Regions from separate parts of the Streptomyces sp. SP17BM10 genome, predicted to be linked through region 2. Evidence: predicted binding sites of a transcription regulator. Region 2 holds the regulator's gene; the other holds the start of a gene.
The links. Region 2 encodes HspR, which represses chaperone genes until heat shock. Its sites were predicted from a motif close to TTGAGNNNNNNNNNCTCAA; they were not measured.
Positions count from the first base shown of each region.

Region 1: the regulator HspR is predicted to act here: its motif matches at 4,665-4,683, upstream of dnaK (molecular chaperone DnaK).

Region 1 is NZ_JAQYXB010000526.1:27,743-34,873, forward strand. It holds gene PUR71_RS10785 (response regulator) at 129-263, opposite strand; gene PUR71_RS10790 (alpha/beta hydrolase) at 590-2,191, shown strand; gene PUR71_RS10795 (serine/threonine-protein kinase) at 2,259-3,938, shown strand; gene PUR71_RS10800 (hypothetical protein) at 4,232-4,420, opposite strand; gene dnaK (molecular chaperone DnaK) at 4,747-6,603, shown strand; gene PUR71_RS10810 (hypothetical protein) at 6,853-7,062, opposite strand.
Region 2 is NZ_JAQYXB010000674.1:184,668-191,798, reverse strand. It holds gene dnaK (molecular chaperone DnaK) at 90-1,940, shown strand; gene grpE (nucleotide exchange factor GrpE) at 1,937-2,557, shown strand; gene dnaJ (molecular chaperone DnaJ) at 2,815-3,960, shown strand; gene PUR71_RS35595 (heat shock protein transcriptional repressor HspR) at 3,986-4,501, shown strand; gene PUR71_RS35590 (TrmB family transcriptional regulator) at 4,708-5,736, shown strand; gene PUR71_RS35585 (hypothetical protein) at 5,770-6,006, shown strand; gene PUR71_RS35580 (hypothetical protein) at 6,321-6,947, shown strand; gene PUR71_RS35575 (LuxR C-terminal-related transcriptional regulator) at 6,955-7,131, opposite strand, start outside.

The DNA.
Region 1 (7,131 bases), on a different contig from region 2:
GGCCTGTGGGGTGCGGTCGCTCGTCGCTCGTCGCTCGTCGGTCGCGGTCGGGGGATGGGAATTGGGGTCCTGGTTCCGTCGATCGCGTTCAGGGTCTTGTCGATGGTGTCGACGGCGTCGCGGGCGGCCTATTCGGTGACGAACAGCGCCTCGTCGGCGGCCGGCAGATCGGCCACCTCGTCGACGGCCGGCCCTTCGCTGCGCAGTGCCGCGGCCACGGCGAACCGCAGGTCATCGTGGTCTTCGGCCACCAGTATTCGCACGGCGGTCAGGATCGCCCGATGTGCGGCCAGGGCCCGCCCCTCATCAAATCCTCAGCTTCGCCCGGCCATCATCTGTGAGGTCACAGCGGAGTGAACCGGCAGGAGCCGAGCAGCGCGGCCGTTCGCTCAGGAAGTGCCTGGGCGGACCGGCACGCGGCGCCGTGAGACACCCCCGGGCGCGATCCCCCACGCGCCCGGGGACCGCCGGCGGCCCGGCGGATGGAGCCTTCGGCCCAGCCGCCCCGGGCCGCCGAGGTGGTGCCGGTGCCGCGAATCACCGCAGCCGCCGTGCGCAACAACCTGCCGAGTCCCTCTGGAGTCCCCCCATGAAGCACCCGACGAGCAAGCGCGTCGGCCTGATCCTGACCATGGCCGCACTCGGCGTCACGGCACTTGCCGGATGCATCCCGGCGTCCGGGGACACAGCTGCCGAGAGCACCGATACCGCGCTGACCGGCTCCGCGCAGCAGAGCGCTTTGCAGACCTTCTACCGGCAGAAGCCGACCTGGACCACGTGCGGCGAGCTCCAGTGCGCCACGTTGACCGTCCCGGTGGACTACGCGCACCCGGAGACCGGTCAGACCTTCACCCTGCCACTGGCCAGGTCCGTCACGGCGGACCCCGCCCGGCGCATGGGCTCCCTGGTCTTCAACCCCGGCGGACCGGGCGAATCCGGGGTCGAGCAGCTGAAGTCCGGCGGCCTCTCCTTCTTCAGCGAACGGGCGCGCGCCCGCTTCGACATTGTCAGCTTCGACCCCCGGGGCGTGGCCGGCAGCAAGCCGGCCGTCGACTGCGGCTCCTCCGACTTCGCCGACCAGGACCAGCCCGAATCCGACTCCGCCTCGATGAGTGCGTATCCGAAGACCGCTGCCGAACGCAGCGCCGCGCTCGCGGACGCCGAGAAGCAGGTCGCCTCCTGCAAGGCCCGCAGCGGAGCCATCCTGCTGCACGTCGGGACACTGGACGCGGCCCGCGACATGGACGTGCTGCGCGCGGCCCTCGGCGACGAGAAGCTCAGCTACCTCGGCTGGTCCTACGGCACCTACCTCGGCACCGTCTACGGCGAACTGTTCCCGCACCGGGTCCGCGCACTCGCCCTCGACGGCGCCGTCGACCCCTCACTCGACTGGTCCGAGGCCACCCTCCAGCAGGGCAAAGCCTTCCGGAAGTCGGTGGACGACTACGCTCAGAAGTGCGCCACCGTGGTCCACGACGCCTGCCCCGCCACCACCCCGGACGGCATCCACAAGGTGATCACCGACCTGCACCGGCGGACGGCCAAGCACCCGCTGCCTATCAACGGCACCACCGAGCGGCTCGACCAGAACATGCTGCTCACCGCCCTCACCAAGTCGATGTACACACCCGAGTCCCAGTGGCAGGACCTGTCCGAGGCGCTGCGCGCCGCGCGGGGCGGCGACGGAACGAAACTCGCCGAGATCGCCAGCCCCGGCATATCCGCCCAGCCCGCCCAGGACGACAGCTCCGACCCGGGCAGCTCCGGCGGGCAGGCGCCCGACAACTCCTCCGTCGCCATCACCGCTGTCAACTGCCTCGACCAGCCGCACCCGAGGGACGCGCAGCCCTACTGGGAGCTGCTGGAGCGCGCCAACCAGGAGGCCGGAGTCTTCGGCACGTCCGCCGTGCTCGCCGAACTCACCTGTAAGGACTGGCCGACCGGACAGCAGCAGCCGCACCGCGTGAACGCCAAGGGCCTGCCCCCGGCCTTGGTCGTCGGCACCACCGGCGACCCGGCCACGCCCTACCCGTGGTCGCAGGGCCTCGCCGCCCAACTGCCCGGCGGCATGCTGCTCACCTTCAAGGGGTCCGGCCACACCGCCTACGGCCGCAGCAACGCCTGCGTCGACGACGCCGTGGACGCCTACCTCATCGACCTCAAGCCGGTCCCGAGCGGCACGGCCTGCTGAACGGTCGGCACTCCCGTCGCGTCACCCCCGTCCCCGCTCACAGCTCGCACCACTGGAGACCTTCCACATGCCCGTCGACATGTCCCTGGACTCCTTGCCCGCGTCAACGCTTTACCAGCCCCTGCAGCCCGACGATCCGGCCGAAGTAGGCGGCTACCGGTTGCACGCCCGGCTCGGGGCAGGCGGCATGGGGCGGGTCTACCTGTCTTACACCCCCGGTGGCCGGCCCGTGGCCCTCAAGACGGTCCGGCCGGAGTTCGCGCAGGACACGGAGTTCCGGTGGCGCTTCGCACAGGAGGTCACCAACGCCCGGCGGATCCATGGGCTGTACACCGCCCAGGTGATCGACTCCGGCGCGGACGACGACGTGCCGTGGCTGGCCACCGCGTACGTTCCGGGCCCGTCGCTGCAACAGGTGGTCCGGGAACACGGCGCGCTACCGGCGCGCACGGTCCTGCTGCTGATGGGCGGGATCGCGGAGGCGCTGCAGGCGATCCACGGCGCCGGAGTCGTGCACCGGGATCTCAAGCCCGCCAACGTGCTGCTCGCGGCCGACGGTCCGCGCGTGATCGACTTCGGCATCGCCCGCGCGGCCGACGCCGTCGCGCTGACCGGCACCGGTTTCCGGATCGGTTCGCCCGCCTTCATGGCGCCCGAGCAGGCTCTGGGCAGGCCGGTCACGCCCGCGACGGACGTCTTCGCGCTGGGTTCTCTGGCGGCGTACACCGCCGGCGGCACCCAGCCGTTCGGCGAGGGACCGGAGACCACGGTGCTGTACCGGGTGGTGAACGAGCAGCCGGATCTCGGCCGTGTCCCGGGCGACCTGCACGCGCTGCTGCTGCGCTGCCTGGCCAAGCAGCCCGAGGACCGGCCGACCCCCGCAGAGATCATCGAGGCCGCCCGCAACCACCCCGCCGCAGGCGGCGGACTGCGCTTCGCCGACGACTGGCTGCCCACTCAGGTCAGCACCGACATCACCCGCCGCTCCGACCTGCCGCAGGACTTGGCCGCCGCGTCCTCCCCCGACGTCGTCGCCGCCCAGGCCCCGCCCGGCTCCTACGGCGCTGTGCAGCCCCTGTCCGAGGTGCCGACCGCTCTGCTTCAGCCCCCACTGCCGACCGTCGCCGCTCCCGCGCCACCCGCGGTGGGCAGGCCCCGCCCTAAGGGCGCAGCCCGGAAGACGGTACTGCTGCTGTCGGCGTTGGTGGTGGCTCTCGGCGGCACGGTCGGCGGCGTGCTCCTGTCCGACAGGCTCGACCGGATCCTCGCCGCCACGGGATCGGTCGGCGACAGCCCGACGGCCGGTGACACCGGCCCGGACACGCCGGCACCGGCGGCCGACGGCCCGAGGCCGACCGACCTGGCGAGCCCGGCCACGTACACCGCGGCGTACACGGATGCAATCCTGACCGCACCCGACGACTCCTACGACTTCGACATCGAGACCGGCAGGTTGATCCCCGCGCAGTCCGCCGAGTGGTCCGTGGGGCACAACGCCAACGAGTTCCTGATACCGACGGGAAGCGACGCCGCCATCACCCCCGGCGGGCGGCCAGCCCCGGCCGATTGCTCGACGGCCATCGACCGGCATCCGGCGACGGCCCTCGACTTCAGTGACCTGCCGGCCGGCCGAGCCTTCTGCGTGCGATCGAGAAGCACTCACGCCATAGCGATCGTGCGGGTCATCTCCGTGACCGGCAACGGCCCGGTGAAGGTCTCGATGGACCACTACCGCAGCGACAGCTGACCTCCGCTCCCATCCGGTGGCCGTCGCTGGAGCACCGCCACCGTCGTGAGCTGCCTTCGCGCCGGGTGCGGCCCTGCTGGGCGAGGGCGAAGGCCGCCCGCCCCGGAAGACCCTGCCCACCCGGTTTCGTCCGACATGGCTCGCCACCTGTCCGTGGACGCGGGCCGAGCCCGCCGAGCGAGGGCCGCCCCTCAGGGCGCGGCCGCTCGGGCCGCCCCGACATCGCCACGGTGCTCCGTCCGCGCCGGACCGATCCGGCCGCTCTGGAGAGCCGCGGCGGGGGTTCGGGCGTCTCAGCGCCACTCGATCAGGAACAGGGGCGCGCCGTCGCTCGTACGACCGCCCCGTTTCTCCTCCAGGACGTGGGAAAGCGCGCGCACCACGGCCCGCACCCCGTCCTGCGATCGCTCGACGCGGTTGACCCAGTCGATGAGCTGTGCCGCGCGAGGGCCGCTCACCCCTGGTTTCGGCGCGTTCGTCATGCCGTACCCATGCTGAGGACGACACGGCCGCACCACTGTCACCCACGGGCGGAGCGTGCGGACCGGCTCTCCGTTCGGGCCGAGGTCGGCGGTCGAATGCACGACGACCGTCTCGGGCGGCGTGTGGGTGCCGGGCACCGGGCAGGGCGATCGCCTACCACAGACGGAAGCCATGGCGGCCTCCTCACCGCCGAGCGTTCGGGGCCCTCCCGCCCCAAGATGGGCGGCCCGACGCTGAACGACCTTGACATCGACCAACTCAAGCTTTACGAGTGAGGGAGAGGGGATTGGCCCAGGAATCCGCTTGTGCGGGAGGAGGCCCCGCGATGGCTCGCTCCGTCGGTATCGATCTGGGCACCACGAACTCCGTCGTCTGTGTTCTGGAGGGCGGCGAGCCCACCGTCATCCCCAATGCGGAAGGGGCGCGCACCACCCCGTCGGTCGTGGCGTTCGCCAAGGGCGGCGACGTGCTGGTCGGCGAAGTCGCCAAACGCCAGGCCGTCACGAACGTGGACCGCACCGCCCGCTCCGTCAAGCGCCACGTGGGCGACCCGCACTGGCGCTTCCCCGACGCCGGTGACGTCGATGGAAAGCGGTACACCGCGCAGGAGATCTCCGCCCGTGTACTGCAGAAGCTCAAGCGCGACGCCGAGGCCTACCTCGGGGAGGACGTGACCGACGCCGTCGTCACCGTCCCCGCCTACTTCAACGACTCCCAGCGCACCGCCACCAAGGAAGCCGGCGAGATCGCCGGCCTGAAGGTGCTGCGCATCGTCAACGAGCCGACCGCCGCGGCCCTCGCGTACGGTCTGGACAAGGAGAGTGACCAGACGATCCTGGTCTTCGACCTCGGCGGTGGCACCTTCGACGTCTCCCTGCTGGAGATCGGCGAGGGCGTGGTGGAGGTGAAAGCCACCAACGGCGATACCCATCTCGGCGGCGACGACTGGGATCAGAAGATCGTCGACCACCTCGTCCAGCAGTTCAAGAACGGCTACGGCATCGACCTGTCGAAGGACAAGATGGCCGTGCAGCGTCTGCGCGAGGCCGCCGAGAAGGCCAAGATCGAGCTGTCCTCGACGAGCGAGACGACGATCAACCTGCCGTACGTCACGGCCTCGGCCGAGGGCCCGCTGCACCTGGACGAGAAGCTCACCCGCGCCGAGTTCCAGCAGCTCACCGCAGACCTGCTGGAACGCTGCAAGACCCCGTTCGACCAGGCGGTGAAGGACGCCGGGATCAAGGTGTCCGGCATCGACCACGTCATCCTCGTCGGCGGCTCGACCCGTATGCCGGCCGTCACCGCCCTGGTGAAGGAGCTGACCGGCAAGGACCCGCACAAGGGTGTCAATCCGGACGAGGTCGTCGCCATCGGCGCCTCCCTGCAGGCCGGTGTCCTCAAGGGTGAGGTCAAGGACGTCCTGCTGCTGGACGTCACCCCGCTGTCCCTCGGTATCGAGACCAAGGGCGGCATCATGACCAAGCTGATCGAGCGCAACACCACGATCCCCACCCGGCGCTCCGAGATCTTCACGACGGCCGAGGACAACCAGCCGTCCGTGCAGATCCAGGTCTTCCAGGGCGAGCGCGAGATCGCCGCGTACAACAAGAAGCTCGGAATGTTCGAGCTGACCGGCCTGCCGCCGGCGCCGCGCGGGCTGCCGCAGATCGAGGTCACCTTCGACATCGACGCCAACGGCATCATGCACGTCGCGGCCAAGGACCTCGGCACCGGACGGGAACAGAGGATGACCGTCACCGGCGGCTCCTCCCTGCCCAAGCAGGACATCGAGCGCATGATGCGCGAGGCCGAGCAGCACGCCGAGGAGGACCGTCGCCGCAAGGAGGCCGCCGAGACCCGAAACCAGGCCGAACACCTCGTCTACTCCACCGAGAAACTCCTCCAGGACAACCCGGACACGATCCCGTCAGACGTCACGGCCGAGGTCAACGGGGCCCTGGCGGACCTGAAGGACAAGCTCGAGGGCGAGGACAGCACGGCCATCCGCACCTCGATGGAGCGCGCGGCCACCGTCGCGCAGAGGATCGGCACCGCCCTCTACGCCCAGGCCGGCGGCCCCCAAGCCGCCGCCGGCACCGGCCCGACGCAGAGCGGTGACGAGGAGGAGGTCGTCGATGCGGAGATCGTCGACGACCAGACTCCGAAAGGAGCCCCCGGATGAGCCGGCCCGCCGACCCGGCGGGACGGACGCCCTGGGGGCGTCATCCGTGACAGCGGCCACCCTCCGGTCACGACGGTCCGGTCCCGCCCCGACAGGCCCGCCCACCGGGGCGCTCCGCCGGCTCGCGGTGGCGGGCCGGCGGCCGTGGGTGGACGGTGCGCCCCGCGGCGTTCTCACTGGCACGGCACAGGCGCCTTCGCGTAACGGGGCGGCCGTGCTCTGCCCGCGGCAAGGCTCGGAGCCTCGTGTCTAGGAAGCGTCCTCGCCCCAGTCGATGCGTTCCACAGCATGCGGCGGGAACGACACCCGAGAACCGTCCTTCTGAGTAACGTGCACCCATCCGTGCTCGTCGATACGAATGATGCCCCCGACCGACTCGCTGAGCGCAACGCCGGGGCTGACGTATCCCGCCCCATGGGCCAGATGCACTGTTCCGGGGTTCGCCTCAAGGCTTGCCATGACCACATTGTCCAGGTCCGAGCCCGGGCCCACCACCGGAGCCCCGTCATGCCCGCCCAAGGGGCCTGG
Region 2 (7,131 bases):
GCGCCACTGACTCATGGCTGTTGACGATGTCCGACGGGTCGGGCATCCTTGAGTCCGTAAAGCTCAACTCTTCCGTGGAGGTATCTACGATGGCACGCGCGGTCGGCATCGACCTCGGTACGACGAACTCGGTCGTCAGCGTTCTGGAGGGTGGCGAGCCCACCGTCATCACGAACGCCGAGGGCGCGCGGACCACGCCGTCCGTCGTCGCTTTCGCGAAGAACGGCGAGGTCCTGGTCGGCGAGGTGGCCAAGCGCCAGGCGGTCACCAACGTCGACCGCACCATCCGCTCGGTCAAGCGCCACATGGGCACCGGGTGGAAGATCAACCTGGACGGCAAGGACTTCAACCCCCAGCAGATCAGCGCCTTCATCCTGCAGAAGCTGAAGCGGGACGCGGAGGCCTACCTGGGCGAGACCGTCACCGACGCGGTCATCACCGTCCCGGCCTACTTCAACGACTCCGAGCGCCAGGCCACCAAGGAGGCCGGTGAGATCGCGGGCCTCAACGTCCTGCGCATCGTCAACGAGCCGACCGCGGCCGCCCTGGCCTACGGCCTGGACAAGGACGACCAGACCATCCTGGTCTTCGACCTCGGCGGCGGCACCTTCGACGTCTCCCTGCTGGAGATCGGCGACGGGGTCGTCGAGGTGAAGGCCACCAACGGTGACAACCACCTCGGCGGCGACGACTGGGACCAGCGCGTCGTCGACCACCTGGTCAAGGTCTTCCAGTCCGGCCACGGCGTGGACCTGTCCAAGGACAAGATGGCCCTGCAGCGTCTGCGCGAGGCCGCCGAGAAGGCCAAGATCGAGCTGTCCTCGTCCTCCGAGACCTCGATCAACCTGCCCTACATCACGGCTTCCGCCGAGGGCCCGCTGCACCTGGACGAGAAGCTCACCCGCGCCCAGTTCCAGCAGCTCACCGCCGACCTGCTCGAGCGCTGCAAGGTGCCGTTCAACAACGTCATCAAGGACGCCGGCATCTCGCTCGCCGAGATCGACCACGTCGTCCTCGTCGGCGGCTCGACCCGCATGCCGGCCGTCGCCGAGCTCGTCAAGGAGCTGACCGGCGGCAAGGACGCCAACAAGGGCGTCAACCCGGACGAGGTCGTCGCCATCGGCGCCTCGCTCCAGGCCGGTGTCCTCAAGGGCGAGGTCAAGGACGTCCTGCTGCTCGACGTCACCCCGCTGTCCCTCGGCATCGAGACCAAGGGCGGCATCATGACCAAGCTGATCGAGCGCAACACCACGATCCCGACCAAGCGCTCGGAGATCTTCACCACGGCCGAGGACAACCAGCCGTCCGTGCAGATCCAGGTCTACCAGGGCGAGCGCGAGATCGCCGCGTACAACAAGAAGCTCGGCATGTTCGAGCTGACCGGCCTCCCGCCGGCGCCGCGCGGCCTGCCCCAGATCGAGGTCACCTTCGACATCGACGCCAACGGCATCATGCACGTCGGCGCGAAGGACCTCGGCACCGGCAAGGAGCAGAAGATGACCGTCACCGGCGGCTCCTCGCTGCCGAAGGACGAGGTCGACCGCATGCGCCGCGAGGCCGAGCAGTACGCCGAGGACGACCACAAGCGCCGCGAGGCCGTCGAGACCCGCAACTCCGCCGAGCAGCTCGTCTACTCGACCGAGAAGTTCATCGCGGACAACACCGACAAGCTCCCGGCCGACGTCAAGTCCGAGGTCGAGACCGCCGTCGGCGAGCTCAAGGAGGCCCTGAAGGGCGAGGACGTCGCGAAGATCCGCGAGGCCTCGGAGAAGGTCTCCACCACCGCGCAGAAGCTCGGCCAGGCCCTCTACGCCAACGCCGACGCCGCCGGTGCCGCCCCCGCCGGCGACTCCGCCGCCCACGGCAAGGACGACGACGTCGTCGACGCCGAGATCGTGGACGACGAGAAGCACGACAAGCCCAAGGGCGGTGCGGCATGACCGACAAGCCGCAGGGCGGCAAGCCCGGCGATGACGCCGCCGAGGAGGCCGTGATCAAGGCCGCCGAGGAGGCCGCCGCGGCCGGCTCCGGCGACGTGTCGGCCGAGCTGGCCGCCGCCAAGCGCGAGGCCACCGAGCGCACCGCGGACCTGCAGCGACTCCAGGCCGAGTACCAGAACTACCGCAAGCGGGTCGAGCGCGACCGGCTCACCGTCCGCGAGATCGCGGTCTCCAACATCCTGGAGTCCCTGATCCCGGTCCTGGACGACATCGGCCGCGCCCGCGAGCACGGCGAGGTCACCGGCGGCTTCAAGTCCGTCTCCGAATCGCTGGAGACGGTCGTCGCCAAGCTGGGCCTCCAGCAGTTCGGCAAGGAGGGCGAGCCCTTCGACCCGACCATGCACGAGGCGCTGATGCACAGCTACTCCTCGGACGTCACCGAGGACACCTGCGTGCAGATCCTCCAGCCCGGCTACCGGATCGGCGAGCGGATCATCCGCCCGGCGATGGTCGCGGTCGCGGAGCCCCAGCCGGGCACCCAGACCACGGCCGGGCCGGACACCGACGCCGCCAAGTCCGAGAAGTCGGACAAGGCCGATGGTGGCGCGGACAGCTGACCTGACAGCTGAAGACCTGTGGCGGGCGCCAGCCCGCGACAGTTGACCCAACCAGTGCGCTGCGGAGTCGTACGCCGGCCAGTACGGCGGCCGGCTCCGCAGCGCACTGTCGGCAACGGGCCCAGGCGGCCGGGCTGTTGACAACGCAGTGACGATGGACATCGGGAGGTGGCGGGAGCCGTGAGCGAGCGCAGCGAGCGAACCGTTAAAAGGTGCGTGTGCCGCGGCGCGGCTGCCGAGCGGAGCGAGGTGGACGCATGAGTGGCAAGGACTTCGTCGAGAAGGACTATTACAAGGTCCTCGGCGTACCCAAGGACGTCACCGCCACCGAGATCAAGAAGACCTACCGGAAGCTGGCGCGCGAGTTCCACCCGGACGCCAACAAGGGCGACGCCAAGGCCGAGGAGCGCTTCAAGGACATCTCCGAGGCGTACGACGTCCTGTCCGACGAGAAGCGCCGCAAGGAGTACGACGAGGCCCGCAGCCTCTTCGCCAACGGCGGCTTCCGCGCCGGCGGGCCCGGCACCGGCAACTACAGCTTCGACTTCGGCGACCTCTTCAGCGGCAGCCAGGGCGGCAGCGGCGGCATCGGCGACGTCTTCGGCGGCCTCTTCAACCGCGGCGGCCGGCAGGCCCAGCCCCGGCGCGGCGCCGACGTCGAGACCGAGGTCACCCTCTCCTTCGAGGAGGCCGTCGACGGCGCGACCGTCCCGCTGCGGATGACCAGCCAGGCCCCCTGCCGCGTCTGCAACGGCACCGGCGCCAAGTCCGGCACCACCCCGCGGGTCTGCCCGACCTGCGTCGGCGCCGGCACCGTCAGCCGCGGCCAGGGCGCGTTCGCGCTCTCCGAGCCCTGCAAGGACTGCAAGGGCCGCGGCATGATCGTCGACGACCCCTGCGCCGACTGCCACGGCAGCGGCCGGGCCAGCTCCGCCCGCACCATGCAGGTCCGCATCCCGGCCGGCGTCCAGGACGCCCAGCGCATCCGGCTCAAGGGCAAGGGCGCCCAGGGCGAACGCGGCGGCCAGCCCGGCGACCTCTACGTCACCGTGCACGTCGACGCCCACCCGGTCTTCGGCCGCAAGGGCGACAACCTCACCGTCACCGTCCCGGTCACCTTCCCCGAGGCGGCGCTCGGCGGCACCATCGAGGTGCCCACACTCGGCGGCCCCGCCGTGAAGCTCAAGCTGCCCCCGGGCAGCGCCAACGGCCTCACCATGCGGGCCCGCGGCAAGGGAGCCACCCGCAAGGACGGCACCCGCGGCGACCTCCTCGTCACCGTCGAGGTCGTGGTGCCGCAGCACGTCACCGGCGACGCGCTGTCCGCCCTGGAGCAGTACCGCGAGGCCACCGCCTCCGACGACCCACGAGCCGCCCTGTTCCGGGCGGCGAAGGGAGCGTGACGACCAGATGTCCCCGATGAACCCGATGCCCCCGATGACCCCCGACGGCCCGATCGGCCCGGGCCTCGGCGAAGGCCTGCCCGGCGACGGCCGCCGCCCCCGGCGCGCCGCGGCACCGCCCCCGTACGTGCTCACCGAGGACACCCCGGTGTACGTGATCTCGGTGGCCGCCGAGCTGTCCGGCCTGCACCCGCAGACCCTGCGCCAGTACGACCGCCTCGGCCTGGTCTGCCCCGACCGCACCGCCGGCCGCGGCCGCCGCTACTCCGCCCGGGACATCCAGCAGCTGCGCGAGGTCCAGCGGCTCTCCCAGGACGAGGGCATCAACCTCGCCGGCATCAAGCGGATCATCGAGCTGGAGAACCAGGTCACCGCGCTCCAGTCGCGCATCGCCGAACTCGCCGACTCCCTGGAGGGCGCCGCCACCGCCCTCCAGCAGCGCGAAGCCGCCGTCCACGCCTCCTACCGCCGCGACCTCGTCCCCTACCAGCCCCCGACCCCCCAGTCGAGCGCCCTGGTCGTCTGGCGCCCGAAGCGCTGACTTGGCTGAACCCCGGCCCGGCCGCCGGTTCCCTCCTGTCCGGGGGGTGCCGGCGGCTTACTTGTGGTGAGAGGGTGCCCATCGAAGCGCCGCTCCGCAATGGTGGAACAATGCCCACTTCCAGATCCCGCGCCGGGATCTAGGATCACCGATGGGGCTCGGGTGCAGCCATAGGGCAGGGTTCAGTCGTCAAGAAGGAGCCGTGAATGAACGGGAGGAACGACGCCATTCCGGGTGTCAGTGCGACGGGCACTCTCTCTACCGGGGCGCACGATCTCTACCTCGCGGTAATCCGGGCGCACGGTCGGATAGCTCGCGGTGAAATCGAGGAGCACGACTACAGCCACCTGAGCGAGCTGTTGGACATCGGTCTCCTCACTCCCGACATGGATGATCCGCAGATTCTGGTCGCGGTCGATCCGCAACAGCTCGCCACCGGTCTGAGCGCCCTGTGGCAACGCCAGGCACTCGCCCTGCTGTCGCGCGCGATAGCCGTCCCCGGCGACCTTCAGGGTCTCGCGGACGCGTTTCACCGTCCGGAACCGTCCGGCGGAATTATCGAGTACGTCCGCGGCAAGGCACTGATCAGCCAACGGATCAACCACGCCGTGACCACGGCGAAAGAGGAGATACTCGCGGCCCAGCCGGGCGGCCCGCGGCCGCCGGACGTTCTGTCCCGCGTGCTCGACGACGACCTGGCCGACCTCGAACGCGGTATTGCGGTGCGGACCATCTACCATCCCAGCACCAGGTACCACGCCCCCACCCGGGACTACGTCGCGAAGATCACCGAGGCCGGCGGACGGTTCCGCACCCTCGACGAGCCGTATACCAGGCTGATCATCGTGGACCGGCAGCTGGCCGTCATCCCGGTCGCGGAGGACCTCAATCTGGCGGCCTTCATCCACGACCCCGCCGTCATCCACTTCCTCGTGCACGAGGTGTTCGAGCGGAACTGGAACCGGGGCCTGGACTTCACCGGCGGACGGACCGTGCCGCAACAGGTCGTGTCGCGGATGCGCCAGACCATCATCGACCTTCTGCTCGAAGGAACGAACCACAGGGTCATCGCCCGCCGCCTCGGCATCAGCGAACGCACCCTCGCCCGTCATCTGGCCGAGATGCGGGAGGACTACAACGTCGAATCGCTGTTCCAACTCGGTTGGGCACTGGCGCGTTCGTCACAAGAGACCGACGAATCGTCACGCCTCCCCGCCGCTTCCGGCGGCGCATAACGATTCGTCAGTCCCATTCTGTCATGTCCACTGGTGTTCGCCGTCCAAAGCGGTGCCGGACGCCTGATTCGAAGTCGCACTAACATCGACTCCAAGTCCGACATGATTGACATGGGCAGATCCATCGGCATCATGGCCGGTGACAAGCAGTCCGAAGCCCAGCACGGTAAGGACGCCCGCAGATATCGCTACCGCAGCCGTCTTGGCGACCTGACGCAGACGAGACACGCGCACACCCCAATCCTGTTCAGTGGCCTGTCAGTCGAATGAACAGGCGGCAGACAATCAAACGCTCAGATCGTGCCACACCCCGTATCTGACTGTCACCGTCGCGCCCGTGCGGAAGAGGGTGTCATCTCTCTGCCATGCAGACGGATGCCACCGTGCATCGGTGGACTGCCGACGCCGCTCGATGGACGATCAGCTGACGTCCTCACACCGCGCTGCCAAGATCTTCCCTCTCGGCTGCCGCGTCAGGACGGGCGTCGAAATAGTGATAAATCCGTCCGATTTCCCCCGCCCCAATCTCCAAGCCAGCGTCGGCGGCGAGCAACCGAGTGCCAATGCCTTCCCCCGGAGTCGACATGACCGAGCCCTACCTGCGTCACCATGACAGCCAGGCCACCGAAGGCCGGCGTGCACGTGTGTTCCTGGCCGCGCCGCTGATGCGGCTGACCGGGCCGGCCGACAGTGTGGTGACGCTCGCCAGCCGGACGCGGCTGACGACGCTTCGCACCACGCTCCTGCGCAGTGGTGCCGCCGTGTACAGCGCGCACCACAGCGACGCCTGGACCGTCGCCGGGCGGGCACCGGAGCCGCGGGTCCCGTCGGACTTCCGGGCGCTGCAGTCGGCGGACCTGGTGTTCGCCTACGTCGGCGCCCCGCTGTCGGCCGGGGTGAGCCTGGAGCTGGGCTGGGCCTCCGCGCTGCGCAAGCCGATCGTCCTCCTCGTCGACGAGGCCATCACGCACAACCCGCTGATCGCCACCATCGAGCAGGTCGCCCCCGTCCTGCCGCTGGTCTTCGACGACACCTGGTCGCAGGAAGCGCTCAACCACACCGTCGAGACCGCGCTCGACTGGGCCGGCATGGCGCTGTCCCTGCGCGAGGGCTTCTGGACCGCTCCCGGCGAGCAGTTCAACGTCCCCCGTCAGCAGCCCCCCGTGGCCGGCCGCGCCGGCTACTGGCCGTCGGGCGCCGCCACCGGCTGACCCGCGGTCATCCACCGGACCCCCCGGTCCGGGATCCCCGCATCTGCCGGCCCAGCTGGAACGGCGTCTCCGCGTCGTACAGGTCACGCAGCCGGGCGATGTGAGCGGCCACGGTCCGCTCGCTCAGCCCCATGCGGCTCGCGATCGCCCGCTGCGTGAACCCCTGCGACAGCAGTCGGCCGAC